DNA from 4 places in the Rossellomorea sp. NS-SX7 genome. Region 1 is predicted to be linked to each of the others. Evidence: riboswitches for the same ligand, from Rfam matches in the RefSeq annotation. Region 1 holds a riboswitch; each other region holds the start of a gene.
What was found. Region 1 has a riboswitch for cobalamin ahead of ACUXV2_RS03885 (acyl-CoA thioesterase). Riboswitches for the same ligand answer to the same signal wherever they lie in the genome.

Region 1 (3,564 bases):
TTCAGCAGATCCTTCTTCCCTGCGGATCTTCGCTTTTGCTTCTCCGTCTATTTCTGCTTTGCGCGCTTCGGCTTCCGCTTTACGAGTCGTTTCATAGTATTCAGCATCTGCCTTCGTTTGACGCACTTTCGATTCTTCCGCTTCGAGTTTAACCGCTCGCTCGCGCTCTAAGAACTGCAGCGTCAATTCTTCTTCTTTTACTTCCTTCGCAAGCTTCGCTTTTTCAAGTTCATACGATTGCTCGGATTTCGCGCGGGCACGCTCTGTTTCTTCTTTGAATGCCGCATCCTTGATGTCCTTTTCCTTTTTGGATTCAGCGATGGAAATTTGACGCTTATACTCTTCTTCCTTCGCTTCCTGGTCCGTCTGCGCGCGGTGAATACGCGTTTCACGTTCAGTGTTTGCCTCGGCAATTTCAGCCTGCTTGCGGACCTCCGCGATACGCGGGCGTCCCAGGTTCTTTAAGTATCCATTTTCTTCATCGGCATCACGTATGTCAGTCAATCCGAGAGAAGTGATTTTGAAGCCCATCAAATCAAGCTGTTTCTGGGCGATTTCAGATACGTCCGCGTTAAACTTCTCCCTGTTGCTGTTGATATCCTCAACGGTCATTTTGGATAAAATGGCACGCAGATTACTTCCTAAAACCTCAATGATTTCATCTTCAATCTCTTTCTGATCTTTTCCAAGGAACTGCTCCGCATAGTTAGCAATCCCGTTTAATGTATCGGCCACTTTGACCATCGCTACCGCATCGGCAACGATCGGCACCCCTCCGTTTGTATAGACACGCGGAGTCGACAGCTTCAATTGGAAAGACGTAAGATTGACAGGTGTGCTGGTCTGGAATCGTCTCAGACGGTATCCTCCACCCCTGATGATCTTCATGGAACGTCCTTCCTGATCGGTAAAGATATTCGTTTCTTTCTCTGGATCCCCGAGTTTCGGACCCGTGATGATCAAGGCCTGATTGGACTTTGCCGTGCGGTAACGGAATCGCATCCAGAAATAATACCCGATTCCCGCAATTGCCGCTACGATCAATACAGGAATAAGGATCATAATGACACCAATGACAGTTAAAGAACCCATTCTTACATACCCCCTATTATTTTTTTGCAGTAATATTTTTTCTGCTATTAAACTGGTTATATGACTATCTACGGGAGAGGATCTGTAAAGGTTTCATAAAATTGGTAAAAAAGTCAGCAGGTTCTCTTTTTTCTGACAAAATGAATGTTAATGACGTCGAATATGGTAGAATAAAAGCGTTCACAATTTCATTATTGCTCATTGGTGAAGAGGATGTCAGTAGACCCTCTTCTTAAAAGGGAAGCTGGTGAGAATCCAGCGCGGTCCCGCCACTGTAAGGCTGAGATTTCTTATGAAGCCCACTGTTTCGTCTTCGGAACGGGAAGGGATAAGAAGTTGACGAAGCTGAGCCAGGAGACCTGCCAATCGGGAAGAACACAGAGTTCCTACGGGAGATAGGAGGGTGTTGCGCTTTATGGAACGACAAACGAGATTTCAATGGATCCCAATCGTTCGATTGGAATAGCTGCATCTTCTTTCAAAAAGGAGATGCATTTTTAATTTTAAGACTTATGGGGAGATGAAAAAAGATGGAGCAAGCTTATCCAGTTGAACGTTCACGCACGATCCAAACAAAATTGGTGCTGCCGCCGGACACGAACCACATGCAAACGATCTTTGGAGGAAAGGTATTGGCTTTCATTGATGAAATTGCGGCACTGTCAGCCATGAAGCATTCCAGTTCCGTGGTGGTCACCGCTTCGATCGATTCGGTTGATTTCCTTTCTTCTGCAACTGTTGGAGACGCGCTGAGCCTCGAAGCGATTGTGACTTCTACAGGAAGGACTTCAATGGAGGTTTATGTAAAAGTGTACTCTACCAATCTATTGACTGGTATCAAGACGTTGACGACAGAATCATTCCTTACCATGGTTGCGGTAGATGAAGACGGGAAGCCAAAGCCTGTACCGAAAGTGATTCCTGAAACGGAGGAGGAAAAAAGGTTATTTAACACTGCGGTTCTGCGGAAGGAGCATAGAAAGAATCGGGCTTTGATTAAATAGGGATGGGGTATGAACAGATATCTGTTCATACCTTCTTTAACATCTTGATTGGTATCAGCCTTACCAATAAAGAAATACAGAGCATAAGATGACGGTTATCCATGCAATGGATGCAACCAGCCCTACTCGTAGCAGGTCCTTATCTGTAAAATAGCCATATGAGAAGCTAATCAAGTGTACAGGTGACTGGGTAACAAGGAAAAATCCAGGTACGCATGCAAGAAATACCGGCATTGCAATATGCATAGGTGATAAATCCGGAATCGTATGTCCAATCGTCACACTTAGGGGGAGCATGATTGTCAAAAAACCTAAGATATTCACGAATACGACTCGAATGACACTCGTGCATATAATTAAGACAAGTATGACAACCCAAGGTGGATGACCCGAAAGGATACCATTTAATCCAGCTGCCATCCAATCAATCGTATCTGTTCTAATTAACATCCCTGATACCATCAATGTAGAAGCGAAAAAGAGCATCAAATCCCAATCTATTGACTTTCTAGCTTCATCCCAATCCCATACCCCCACAAAAGGGAACACGGTAAAGCAAGCACCCATTAGGCCGACTTGAGGAATTGAGTACCCATGTACAGGCTGTGCAATCCATAAAATCAAGGTTCCCGCGATTATACACATAATTTTCTTTTCATTGATGCTCACTGGCCCCAACTCATCAATCTTCCCCTCAATTAACGTTAATAACAGCTTACGGTCTATTTTTTCTGGAGGAAAAACAATTAAAAATATTCCCCATAGGATCACAATAAACAGAAAAACAGGAATCCCAAATAGTTCAAACCACTTTAAGTAGTTCAGAGTGGGAGAAACTTCACTCATGATCCCGAAAGCATAAATAGTAGAACTGGCTCCAGTGGCAACAAAGGCACCTGAAATCGCAGCTAGATAGGCAACTCCTATGAACAGGGATTTGCCTAAATAACCGACATCCCCTATTTTTCTTAAACTTTTCATCAAACTATCCAGAACAGAGGACAATAAGCTCCCTTTCCCTACATTAGATGGGATAAGGACAGACAATACAACCATGAGTAAAAAAGAGATGAAAATCAATGCCTTCCCGGAACCCCTGGAGAGTTTTAACATATAGAGGGAAACCCTGCCCGCAAGACCTGTATTAATAAATGCCGTTGAGATAATAAACGTTGAAAACAAGAGCCAAACGATACCCGAACTAAAATAACTCAATGTTTGTTCGTAACTGAAAAAGTGAAATGAAAGAAGTAAAATCAGCAAAAGTGAGCTGAAGGCAAGCGGAAAGACTTTGCCAATCCATAATACCTGTATGATGATGAGGGCAGCGATTGCCTTCCATTTTTCATCCCAATCAAAAAGAGGTGAAAAAAACAAACCATATAAAAAGATTGAAATAACCAGTAAGAGTTGTTTTTTCATTTCCATTACTCCCATTCACCACTCAAAGGAAAAAGTCACCGAAAAA
Region 2 (3,564 bases), 360 kb from region 1:
TTCAGGGTTATCGTTTGAACGTTTGTTCATGGGATTCATCTCCTTTACTCATTGAAGTAATGGTTTGGTAGACTGTACCCTTTTTATATAAGAAGAAACATGTCAAATAGAAAAAACAACCCCCAGAATGGAGGTTGTTTCAAATAAATTATATTTTTACATCTACTTTAGCATTTTCCTTTAACTCTTCAACGTGCTGTACAAGTTTTTCTTGTTTCTTTTGCTGTTCCAGTTGAGTCTTGATCTGAGGCTTCACTTCTTCAAACTTTGGTGCTTTCTGATCTTTTCCTTGCTGGCTGGCAAATTGGTCGTAAAATTTCTTCATTTCTTCTTCTGTTACTTCATCCACTTTTATCTCTTTTTCAACATAATTTGTGTACTTGATGTTTTCAGCAACTTGAGTTTTTAGTTCTTCCATCGAGAATCCGGCTTCTTTCATTGCTTTTTCGAATTCTTTATCACTCTTGTATTTCTTCTTCACTTGGTCAAGCTGTTTGTTGATTTCTTCGTCAGTTGCTTTATACCCTTTTTCGTCTGCTTGCTGCATGAGAAGGGTCTGACCTACAAGACTGTCGATTGTTTGTTTTTTGATTTGTTCTGCTGCCTTTTCGCTGGTAGGATCTTGTCCCATCTGCTGAAACTGCATTTGAGAGGAAGTAAGGATGTTATTATAATCTTCACCCTTCAGCTTCTCGTCATTGACCACGGCAACAACTTTATCTTTGTCCACTTTTTGTTTGTCCATTTTCTTTTGCATTTCTTCCATTTGCTTGGCCTGCTCTTGCTGTTCTTTACTTTTCTCTTCTGTTTTTGGTTTATCTTCAGATTGCTTCTTTGCCTCTTCTCCATTTCCGCAAGCGGCTAAGGCAATCGCCATTATTGTAATCAGTAATGCACTCATTAACTTCTTCATTTTAGTTCTCCTTTCAAAAGAGGGGATTTATAAAAATCACTTAATGCGCATTGTATATGATTCTTATGAATAAATAAACCTTTTTGACTTATTTAATCATTTTGTAATTACCCTGAAACACTAGATTCGTTTTATTTTATCCTGCAGAGTACCCTTTCATTCAAAAAAAGAGGCTGCTTACTATGGGAAATCCCAAGTAAGCAGCCCGTCAAATATTGGGGACCAAAGAATACTGTCAAACAACCTTCTATTTGGATTATAAGTATTATGCCATCGGTTCTCAAACGATAAATACGGATGTAATCTTCCTTTACCACTGATTAATGGTCTCAATTCAGAGGTGTTCGTGGATTTTTGAACAAAAAGATAATTATAAGCATATTTGTACCATCATTGAGATTTGAAGAAGAGGGTGATTTTTGCTTGAAAAATCATGGTAATTAAATTATGATGGATGAGAACACAATACTTTGTGTCCATAAAGATATTCACAACTATATATTGATTAGTTCGATTAAATCTATAAATACGGTGTCTATTAAGACTTAATAGGGAATCTGGTGAAATTCCGGAACTGTCCCCGCAACTGTAAGTGATGACGAAATAAGGATTTGCCACTATCTTGATAAAGATGGGAAGGCCTTAAAGTAGGATGAAGCACGAGTCAGGAGACCTGCCATATTTATTACGTATGATCTTCTTCGGGAATTGGGAGGATGTGCGAGGATAGAATAATAGATATCTATACATACGTCTGTTATATCATATCATCGTTATATTCATGAAAGCCCGTCCAATTGAGAGGATGGGCTTTTTTGTATCCTCTCCCGCAGCTTGTATAGTACGAATGAATTGAACAGATTCGGGAGGAATGAAGAAATGACACTGATTGAAACAGAAAAAACATTAGACCTTGCCTGGCAGCTTTGCCGGAAGCTAAAGTCGGATTTCCCAGACTTGAACACGGATGGATTTGAAGAGAAAGTGGACGGACTTCTTCAAGTGAAAAAGGATATCTCCGAAGAACAGCTTTTTCACCAGATTATCCTGACAGCTGTCGAAAGAATTTCAGCAGAAGAACCGCAATGGACATATGCAGCAGCATGTCTGTACTTAGAGAAGCTTTATCACTCCAGCAGTCAGTCCAGGAGGCTTGATCCCGCAAATCCTTATCGTGATTTTTTTAATCTGATACAAGAACTTGTTGAGAAAAAACTATATAATCCGCGCCTGCTCGAGGCATACACAAGGGATGAAATCCAACAGTTGGAATCTCTTTTGAACCCTTCTAAAGACAAGTTGTTTACCTATATTGGAATCGTTACACTTGCTGAGCGTTATTTAACGAAATCACATGATGGCAACGTATATGAGCTTCCGCAAGAGCGATTTATGATTATCGCAATGACACTCATGATGGACGAAGACAAGGCTCACAGGCTCTCACTGATTAAAGAAGCCTACTGGGCCCTGTCAAATCTGTATATGACTGTTGCTACACCCACTTTAGCGAACGCAGGTAAAAGCTACGGTCAGCTTTCCAGCTGTTTTATCGACACGGTAGAGGATGATTTGAGAGGCATCTTTGACAGCAACACGGATGTTTCGACTCTGAGTAAAAATGGCGGAGGGCTTGGTATCTATTTAGGAAAAGTCCGGAGCAGGGGAAGTGATATCAAAGGATTTAAAGGTGTGGGCTCGGGAGTCATTCCATGGATGAAACAACTAAATAATACCGCTGTTTCCGTTGATCAGCTCGGTCAGCGTCAAGGCGCAATCGCTGTCTACCTGGATGTATGGCATAAAGATATTCATTCCTTCCTTGACGTTCGGTTGAACAATGGAGACGAACGGCAGCGCACTCATGATTTATTTACAGGTGTTTGCCTTCCTGATTTATTTATGGAAGCCGTTGAAGAAAGGGATGACTGGCACCTGTTTGATCCCCACGAAGTAAGGAAAGTTATGGGATATTCCCTGGAAGACTATTACGATGAGAATATAGGTGAGGGATCATTCAGGAAAAAGTACCAGGAATGTGTGAATCACCCGGAACTGTCTAAGAAAACAGTGCCGGCCATCGATATTTTCAAGCGGATCATGATCTCACAGCTGGAAACAGGAACACCGTTTATGTTCTATAGGGATACTGTAAACCGTCAGAATGCCAATGCTCATAAAGGGATGATTTACTGCAGTAATCTATGTACGGAAATCGCTCAAAATATGAGCCCTACTGTTTTGGAACAAGAAAAGATTGAAGACGGGAAAATCATTACTTATAAACATCCAGGTGATTATGTCGTATGTAATCTCGCATCACTTTCCCTGGCCAGGGCTGTTCAGCACAACGTGTTGTCACGGACGATCAAGATCGCCGTTAGACTACTGGATAATGTCATCGAACTGAATGATATACCTGTCCTGCAAGCGCAATTGACAAATCAAAGGTATAGAGGCATCGGCCTGGGGACGTTTGGATGGCATCATTTACTTGCCTTGAAGGGCTTGAGATGGGAGAGTGATGAAGCGGCGGAATATTGTGATGAACTATACGAAGAAATTGCATTCCATACGATCAGCGCAAGTACCGATCTTGCGAAGGAGAAAGGGGCGTACCCGTATTTCAACGGCTCGGATTGGGATAATGG
Region 3 (3,564 bases), 1.3 Mb from region 1:
GGAAAATATCATTGAGCAAGTATCAAGAAGAGCATCTAAAGAAATGCTGAATGCAAAAGTCCAAGGCAGGGTTTACCGCCTTCTTAAAGTAGGTACATTCTTTTTATCCGAGCAGGGATACCGCTGCTTCGTACATGAGAATGAACGGAAACAAGAACCAAGACTTGGCGAGCTTGTAGAAGGAAGGGTCATCGATGTAAAGGATGACGGAAATTTAAATGTTTCTTTCCTTCCATTGAAACAAGATAAGATGCATGATGATGCCGACGTGATTCTTTCCTACCTGCATCAGCGTAACGGTGCGATCCCGTTCTGGGACAAGAGCCAGCCGGATGAAATAAAGGAACGCTTCAACATGAGCAAGGCTTCCTTTAAACGTGCGATTGGGAAACTGATGAAAGAAAACAAGGTTTACCAAGAAGAAGGATGGACTTATTTGAAAAAATAGAAGGTATGCAGGAGAGCGGAATTTTCCGCCTCCTTTTTTATTTGAATCCAAATATGGTTTATTTTTTGAAAAAGGCTCAGCTATGGAAATATAAGAAGTTGGAGTGAAAAGGGGAAGTTGCTATTAGGTGGAGGATACAGTGGTAATGAAAATAATTCAGAACCGAGAAAATCTAGCGATTGTTGGCTTTTCTTGGTGGAGGATTTCCCCGGTTCCTTCTTCTTAACTTATACAAAAGTTATCATACTATTCATCTTGGGTTCGACATCTTTACTCTCTGTCATTTTTTTCTTCACCTTGCTCAGCATTTTTGTAATTCACTTTGTCTTCATCAGGATAGGGATCGAAAAAGTTGACTGCCCTGCCAGGGCCTTCGAATCCGATTACTTGTTCCTTGTCATGCTGTTGCTTTTTCATCAAAAAAACCCCCTTTCTTCACATCTAGTTTGTGAGAAATGGGGGGCTTTCATGCGTAGGCTATGACTGCCAGTGATTACTGATGAATTCATCCCTGCCGGATACTTTGCGATCAGCTTTATATTCTTCTGGCTTTTTTTTATAAAACTTTTGGTGATATTCTTCAGCAGGATAAAAAGGTGCTGCCGGCAGGATCTTTGTCACGATCGGTTTTGCGAATCGCCCGCTGTCTGCAATTTTTTGTTTGGTTTCTTCTGCAGCATATCTTTGTTCCTCATTATGATAAAAGATGGCGGTGCGATACTGATCCCCACGGTCATGGAATTGCCCGCCGTCATCAGTCGGGTCGATTTGTGGCCAGTATAGGTCCAATAGATCCCGATAGGGGAAGACGGAAGGATCAAATGTGATTTGAACGGCTTCATAATGTCCGCTTTGTCCTTCTTTTATTTCTTTATATGTGGGATTTTCAACGTGTCCACCTGAATAACCAGACACGACATCAATGATTCCGGGTAATTCATCAAATGGTTTTACCATGCACCAGAAACAGCCTCCGGCAAAGGTAGCACGTTCGATTTCTTTCTTCATTCCAACCAAACCTCCTGCAGCTATTTGCTGCTGTAATGTGGTAAAGATATTTTAGATTGAACAAATTTTATCATTTTCTCTGACGGTTTGACAATCAAAAAAACTGTAACTTTGGTGCAAAAATATATTTACCGGATATAAAAGCTCCTGTATAATTCATGTGAACGGAAAATTACATAGTTGAATGATCGGGTGAAGCGGGATATGTTCAAATATTCCTGCGCTTCTTAAAAGGGAAGTTGGTGAAACTCCAACGCGGTCCCGCCACTGTAAATGGGAGCAAACTGCAATGAACCACTGTACACATGTACGGGAAGGTGCAGCCAGCAATGACCATAAGCCAGGAGACCTGCCTGACATCTTTGACACTGGTACTACGCGGATAGGAAGGTGTAACATGCATGTCCCCATACTTTGTTGGTCCTATATGCATATTACACAGCATCGCCTTTTCGGGGATGTTTTTTTATTTGGCTCTTTTTTCAATTTTTTAAAAGAAAGAAGGAGTCTGATCGATGCACGTCTTTCCCATAATCTTTCAAGATAAGCGAAAAGATGCACCGATCATTCTGAATGCGATTCAATCATCTAATGAGAGGGAGAGAGAAAATGAAAAAGCTTAGTAGTCTATTTATTATTTTCATGCTGTCAGTATTATTTACAGCTGCTTGTGGGAACCAGCCTGACAACCAAAATGCAGGGGAAGGTACTGAAGAAGAATCGGTTGATCAATCGATAAAAGTGAAGGATGCTTTAGGTGATGAAATCACTCTCGAATCGAAACCTGAACGAATCATCACGTTAATTCCAAGTAATACGGAAATACTATTTGAACTGGGCCTTGGTGAAAAAGTCGTTGGAGTGACAGATTTCGATAATTATCCCGAGGAAGCTGCTGATAAAGAGAAAATCGGAGGCATTGAATTCAATGTTGAAAAAATCATCAGCCTCGATCCAGATCTCGTATTGGCACATGAGTCTACGGCAGTAAGCGCGAAAGAGGGATTAAATCAACTCCGGGACTCAGGAATCAGCGTATTCGTCGTCCAAGATACACAGAAAATAGATGAAGTATACACGATCATAGAGAATATTGGAAAGCTGACCGGCAAACAAAAGGAAGCGGAAAAGCTGGTATCTTCGATGAGAGAGGATCTTCAAGAACTTAAATCAAAAGCTGAAAAAGTCGAACAGCAGAAAAAGGTATATGTAGAAGTAGCTCCTGCACCGGACATCTATTCAACTGGAAGCAATACATTTATTAATGAAATGCTTGAATTAATCAATGCAGAAAATGCCCTGAAAGAACAGGAAGGGTGGATCGCCGTCAACCAAGAGGAGGTCATTGCAGCAAATCCGGATGTCATCATTACCACATATGGTGATAGCGAACAGGTCATGACCCGGGAAGGCTGGCAGGATATCAATGCAGTCAAAAATAAACAAGTTTATGATGTAAACCCTGATCTTGTGACGCGTACTGGTCCTAGATTGGTAGAAGGAGTAGAGGAAATTGCCAAGTCTGTTTATCCAGAGATATTTACAGAATAGAATATGGATTATTTATCTGCTGGCATTTAGTATTCTCATCCTATCGCTGCTGATTGGGATATCGATAGGTACTGTAAAGGTTCCCATCATTGATATCCTCAAAATCATCAGTGCCGAAATGTTTGGGACCGGCTCAGTGGAGACTGTCGATCCCATGCATTCAAACATTGTATTTTCCATTCGTTTACCGCGAGTTTTATTAGCTTTACTGGTTGGGAGCTCCTTGGCAATTGCCGGGGCTTCCTTTCAAGGTTTATTAAGGAATCCCCTTGCTGACCCGTATACCCTGGGAATGTCCTCAGGAGCATCGGTCGGCGCAGTTGTCACTTTATTTTTCAATATAAGCCTGCCGTTTTTAGGGCTATTCACATTGCCTGTCATCAGCATCATTGGCTCATTGCTTACTGTATTCCTTGTGTTGACGTTTGCAAGAAAGGTCGACCGCACGATGAAGGTGGAAACGATCATACTGACAGGGATCATTTTCAGCTCCTTCCTTGGTTCGGTCATTTCTCTTATGATTGCCCTATCGGGAGAGGAGTTAAGGCAAATAATCG
Region 4 (3,564 bases), 1.5 Mb from region 1:
TCGGGTTTTTCACAAGAAGGTCGCTCAGGTAACGACAGTCTTTCGGCAGCTGATCAAGTTGGATGTCTATCTTGTATTCACCGAGTTCTCCTTTTCTGGCTGCGAATTCCTCTGAAGTCCTCTTTATAGGCTTAGCGGCCGGTTTTCTTGTTTGTATGGGTACGTCCTTTTCTTTTTTCTTCTTTAAAAAGTGTAGAAATAATAACATATTGCACTCCTTTATAATGCAGGTGTTTATTTTTACTATCGGAATATGGGTATAAAGGTTTAGAGGAAGTGGGACAGGGGGACAGGTCCATCGTACCGCGAGCTAGATAGTCCAATTATTTTAGTGTGACGGTATACCTGTCCACTTGTCCTTTTAAACAAACGTTTGATTAATCTCTAAACCCCTGGCACAAAGCTACCTACAAAGTTAAACAAACGTTTATGTAACAAAATTTCAAAACAGGGTGTCCTTTTTCTGTCATTCTCTAAGAGAGGTGTGCAATCGTTGGAGGAAGTCGCATTGTTGGATGAGGAATTTGTAGCAGGTAAAGGGAGGAAAAAGATGAAGCAGCAGCGGACGGCTGGAAGAGTTAAATGAGATGCTTGATAGGCTTGAGGAACAGTGGAATTAGGTGGAGGCGGTTCTCACTCTTCCTTTTACTTAAACCATTAAAATAATATTCTGGAAAATGATTCCCCTCTCAACCTTTCTTGTGTATAATCTAGCTAGCGGAAAATTTAATACATATTGTCGAAACAGGTGACTTTAGTCGAACTGAAGTCTTAAAAGGGAAGTTGGTGAAATTCCAACGCGGTCCCGCCACTGTAATTTGGGAGCCTGCTGTTAATACCACTGTACATTTGTATGGGAAGGAGCAGCGGGCAATGACCATAAGCCAGGAGACCTGCCTGTTACCGTGCACCAAAAGCCTACGAGGATAGGGAAGGTGTAAATCGCATAAATTTTGAGTTTACATCAAAAATATGCCTTTTACACGTCATCTCTTTCTTCAGGAAGAGATGTTTTTTTATTTTGAAATGAAAAAAGGGGAGAAACGAACGTGAAGAAGATTAACTTACTATTGCTTGCACTGCTACTTTCCATTGGCGTCATTGCCGGTTGCGGAAATAACGGAGACACAGTTAATGGGAAAGCTGGAGGGGATTCAGCGGATCAGGAACAAGCTGAAAACCAGGAAACGGCAGCATTTCCTGTAATCATAAAGGATGCTGTGGATAATGAGGTAACGATTGAGGAAAAACCTGAAAAGATTGTATCGCTTATCCCGAGTAATACAGAAATTGCTTTCGAATTAGGGCTGGCTGATAAAGTTGTTGGAGTATCTGATTTTGATAACTATCCTCCTGAAGCTGCTGAAAAAGAGAAGATCGGCGGTATGGAGTTCAACGTAGAAAAGATTCTTTCCTTATCACCTGATCTGGTGCTTGCCCATGCTTCGGTAATGGGATCGGCAACGGATGCTCTCCAGCAGATAAGAGACGCTGGTATCACGGTTCTGGTCGTACATGACGCTAAAAGTTTCGAAGAAGTTTATTCTACGATTGAAATGATCGGCAAGGCTACAGATGCAAATGAACAGGCTGAAGAAACCATCGGGAAAATGAAAGATGATCTTCAGGCGGTGAAGGAGAAAGCAGCTGAAGTTTCAAAAGAAGAGAAAAAGAGCGTTTTTGTAGAAGTGTCTCCTGCACCAGAGATTTACACTCCTGGAAGTGATACCTTCATGGATGAAATGCTGACGTTGATTAATGCTGACAATGCAGCTGCAGAACAGGAAGGCTGGGTGAAGATGAATGAAGAGGCCATTATCGCCTTGAATCCTGATGTCATTGTCACTACCTATGGGTATTACACGGAAAATCCGAAAGACTTAGTGTTAAGCAGAGAGGGATGGGAGGGTGTTCCTGCCATCAAGAATGAACAAGTATATGACGTTCATTCGGATTTAGTAACGAGAACCGGTCCGAGGCTGGTACAAGGCGTAGAGGAGCTTGCAAAAGCGGTTTATCCGGATTTATTTAAGTAACAATGTAATAGTTTCGTATGGATCTTAATATTCTCACTGCTGATAGGTATTGGGGTTGGCGCGAGTCCCGGTTACTGGTATTATTTCGATCCTCGGTACAACGATTTTCCGTTACCCTGTCCTGTATAATGTGGATTAAATGGATATCACTATCGTGAATAGGTTCAAGCTGACCCGAGTACCTGTTGGCATTCTTGTTGGAGCGTCTCTCGCCATTGCGGGAGCCGCTTTTCGAGGTTTATGGAGGGGGGAGTTGGCTGACCCTTATACATTGGATATGTCATCATGTGTTTCAGTCGGTGCGTGATGACTTTGCTCTATTATTTATGAATTCGCTGATATATAAGTTGCAGATGGAGGGATAAGCAAATGGCGGCAGAAATGATTTTTATTTGTGGAGGAGTGCGCAGTGGAAAGAGCTCTTTCGCAGAAAGCAGGGCAGAATCCTATCAATCTGCCTTGCCCCAAGCATCCCTGCATTATATTGCCTGTGGCAGGGCGGTGGATGATGAAATGAGTCAAAGGATAAGAAGGCATCAGGATGACAGAAGAAAATCGGAGCATAGTTGGATGACGTGGGAATGCCCGGTGAATATTGGTTATCTGTCTGAAACCTTCTCCTCCAAAGATATTGTCTTACTTGATTGTGTGACGACTTTGCTGACCAATGAAATGTTTTCAGCTGAATTTATCAATGAACGAAAGTTGACAGAAAAGGTCGTTGGGGATGTTAAGGAACTATCCAAGAACGCTGGCAAGCTAATCTTTGTCAGCAACGATGTTTTTTGCGAACCCGTTTCTACTAATGATTTTGTGAGAAATTTTACGAAAACACTGGGTATGGTTCACCAAAAGCTTGTTGAAATGGCAGCTGAAGCGTATTCAGTTAAGAACGGCATACCAGTGTTGAAAAAAGGAAGGAGACTCCCTGCAGGATGAATGTGAAAAGTTATGTATGGGGATTGCTGGTCTGCCTTCAATTTTTCTCAAGTCTCCCAATTCCGATCTCATTCAAAATGGATAGAGACATGATAAAAAGGACCGTCATGATGTTTCCAATACTCGGTTTGATCATGGGCGGTATCGTTGGAAGCCTCCTATTCTGCTTGAGTGAGTGGACGACTCTTTCATCTCTGGCCCTTGCCTTTATCGTTTGGGTATTGCCGATTATCCTTACAGGAGGTATACACCTTGACGGCTGGATGGATAGCAGTGACGCTTATTTTTCTTATCAGGATAAAGAGAAACGTCTGGAGATCATGAAAGATCCGCGGGCTGGAGCTTTTGCTGTTATATCAGTTATCGTCCTGTTATCGTCCCGCTTCCTATTTATCTATGAAAGTATGATATTAGATTCTATTTTTCTCGCAACCATGATCGGGATCATTCCATTTTTCAGCAGAATAATCATGGGGATCCTGATGGTAACAGGTAAAACGGCCAAGGAAGAAGGGATGGCGCATTATTTTAAACAGCACACGGGTCCCATGTACCTGCTGACTTATTTGATTCCTTATGTTCTGATTGC

Region 2: it holds a riboswitch for cobalamin, as region 1 does, so the genes downstream of both, ACUXV2_RS05755 (ribonucleoside-diphosphate reductase subunit alpha) here and ACUXV2_RS03885 (acyl-CoA thioesterase) in region 1, are expected to answer to the same signal.
Region 3: it holds a riboswitch for cobalamin, as region 1 does, so the genes downstream of both, ACUXV2_RS10705 (ABC transporter substrate-binding protein) here and ACUXV2_RS03885 (acyl-CoA thioesterase) in region 1, are expected to answer to the same signal.
Region 4: it holds a riboswitch for cobalamin, as region 1 does, so the genes downstream of both, ACUXV2_RS18000 (ABC transporter substrate-binding protein) here and ACUXV2_RS03885 (acyl-CoA thioesterase) in region 1, are expected to answer to the same signal.

Annotation. Positions count from the first base shown of each region.
Region 1 covers NZ_CM128249.1:813,278-816,841, reverse strand. Annotated here, with positions in the region: gene ACUXV2_RS03890 (flotillin family protein) at 1-1,092, opposite strand, end outside; cobalamin riboswitch at 1,278-1,473, shown strand; gene ACUXV2_RS03885 (acyl-CoA thioesterase) at 1,623-2,096, shown strand; gene ACUXV2_RS03880 (SLC13 family permease) at 2,157-3,518, opposite strand.
Region 2 covers NZ_CM128249.1:1,174,734-1,178,297, forward strand. Annotated here, with positions in the region: gene ACUXV2_RS05745 (hypothetical protein) at 1-30, opposite strand, end outside; gene ACUXV2_RS05750 (SurA N-terminal domain-containing protein) at 149-913, opposite strand; cobalamin riboswitch at 1,426-1,608, shown strand; gene ACUXV2_RS05755 (ribonucleoside-diphosphate reductase subunit alpha) at 1,793-3,564, shown strand, end outside.
Region 3 covers NZ_CM128249.1:2,154,163-2,157,726, reverse strand. Annotated here, with positions in the region: gene ACUXV2_RS10720 (CvfB family protein) at 1-448, shown strand, start outside; gene ACUXV2_RS10715 (hypothetical protein) at 719-865, opposite strand; gene msrA (peptide-methionine (S)-S-oxide reductase MsrA) at 926-1,444, opposite strand; cobalamin riboswitch at 1,630-1,827, shown strand; gene ACUXV2_RS10705 (ABC transporter substrate-binding protein) at 2,066-3,007, shown strand; gene ACUXV2_RS10700 (FecCD family ABC transporter permease) at 2,970-3,564, shown strand, end outside.
Region 4 covers NZ_CM128249.1:3,619,855-3,623,418, reverse strand. Annotated here, with positions in the region: gene ACUXV2_RS18005 (nuclease-related domain-containing protein) at 1-208, opposite strand, end outside; cobalamin riboswitch at 730-915, shown strand; gene ACUXV2_RS18000 (ABC transporter substrate-binding protein) at 1,050-2,036, shown strand; gene ACUXV2_RS17995 (iron chelate uptake ABC transporter family permease subunit) at 2,176-2,343, shown strand; gene ACUXV2_RS17990 (bifunctional adenosylcobinamide kinase/adenosylcobinamide-phosphate guanylyltransferase) at 2,406-2,975, shown strand; gene cobS (adenosylcobinamide-GDP ribazoletransferase) at 2,972-3,564, shown strand, end outside.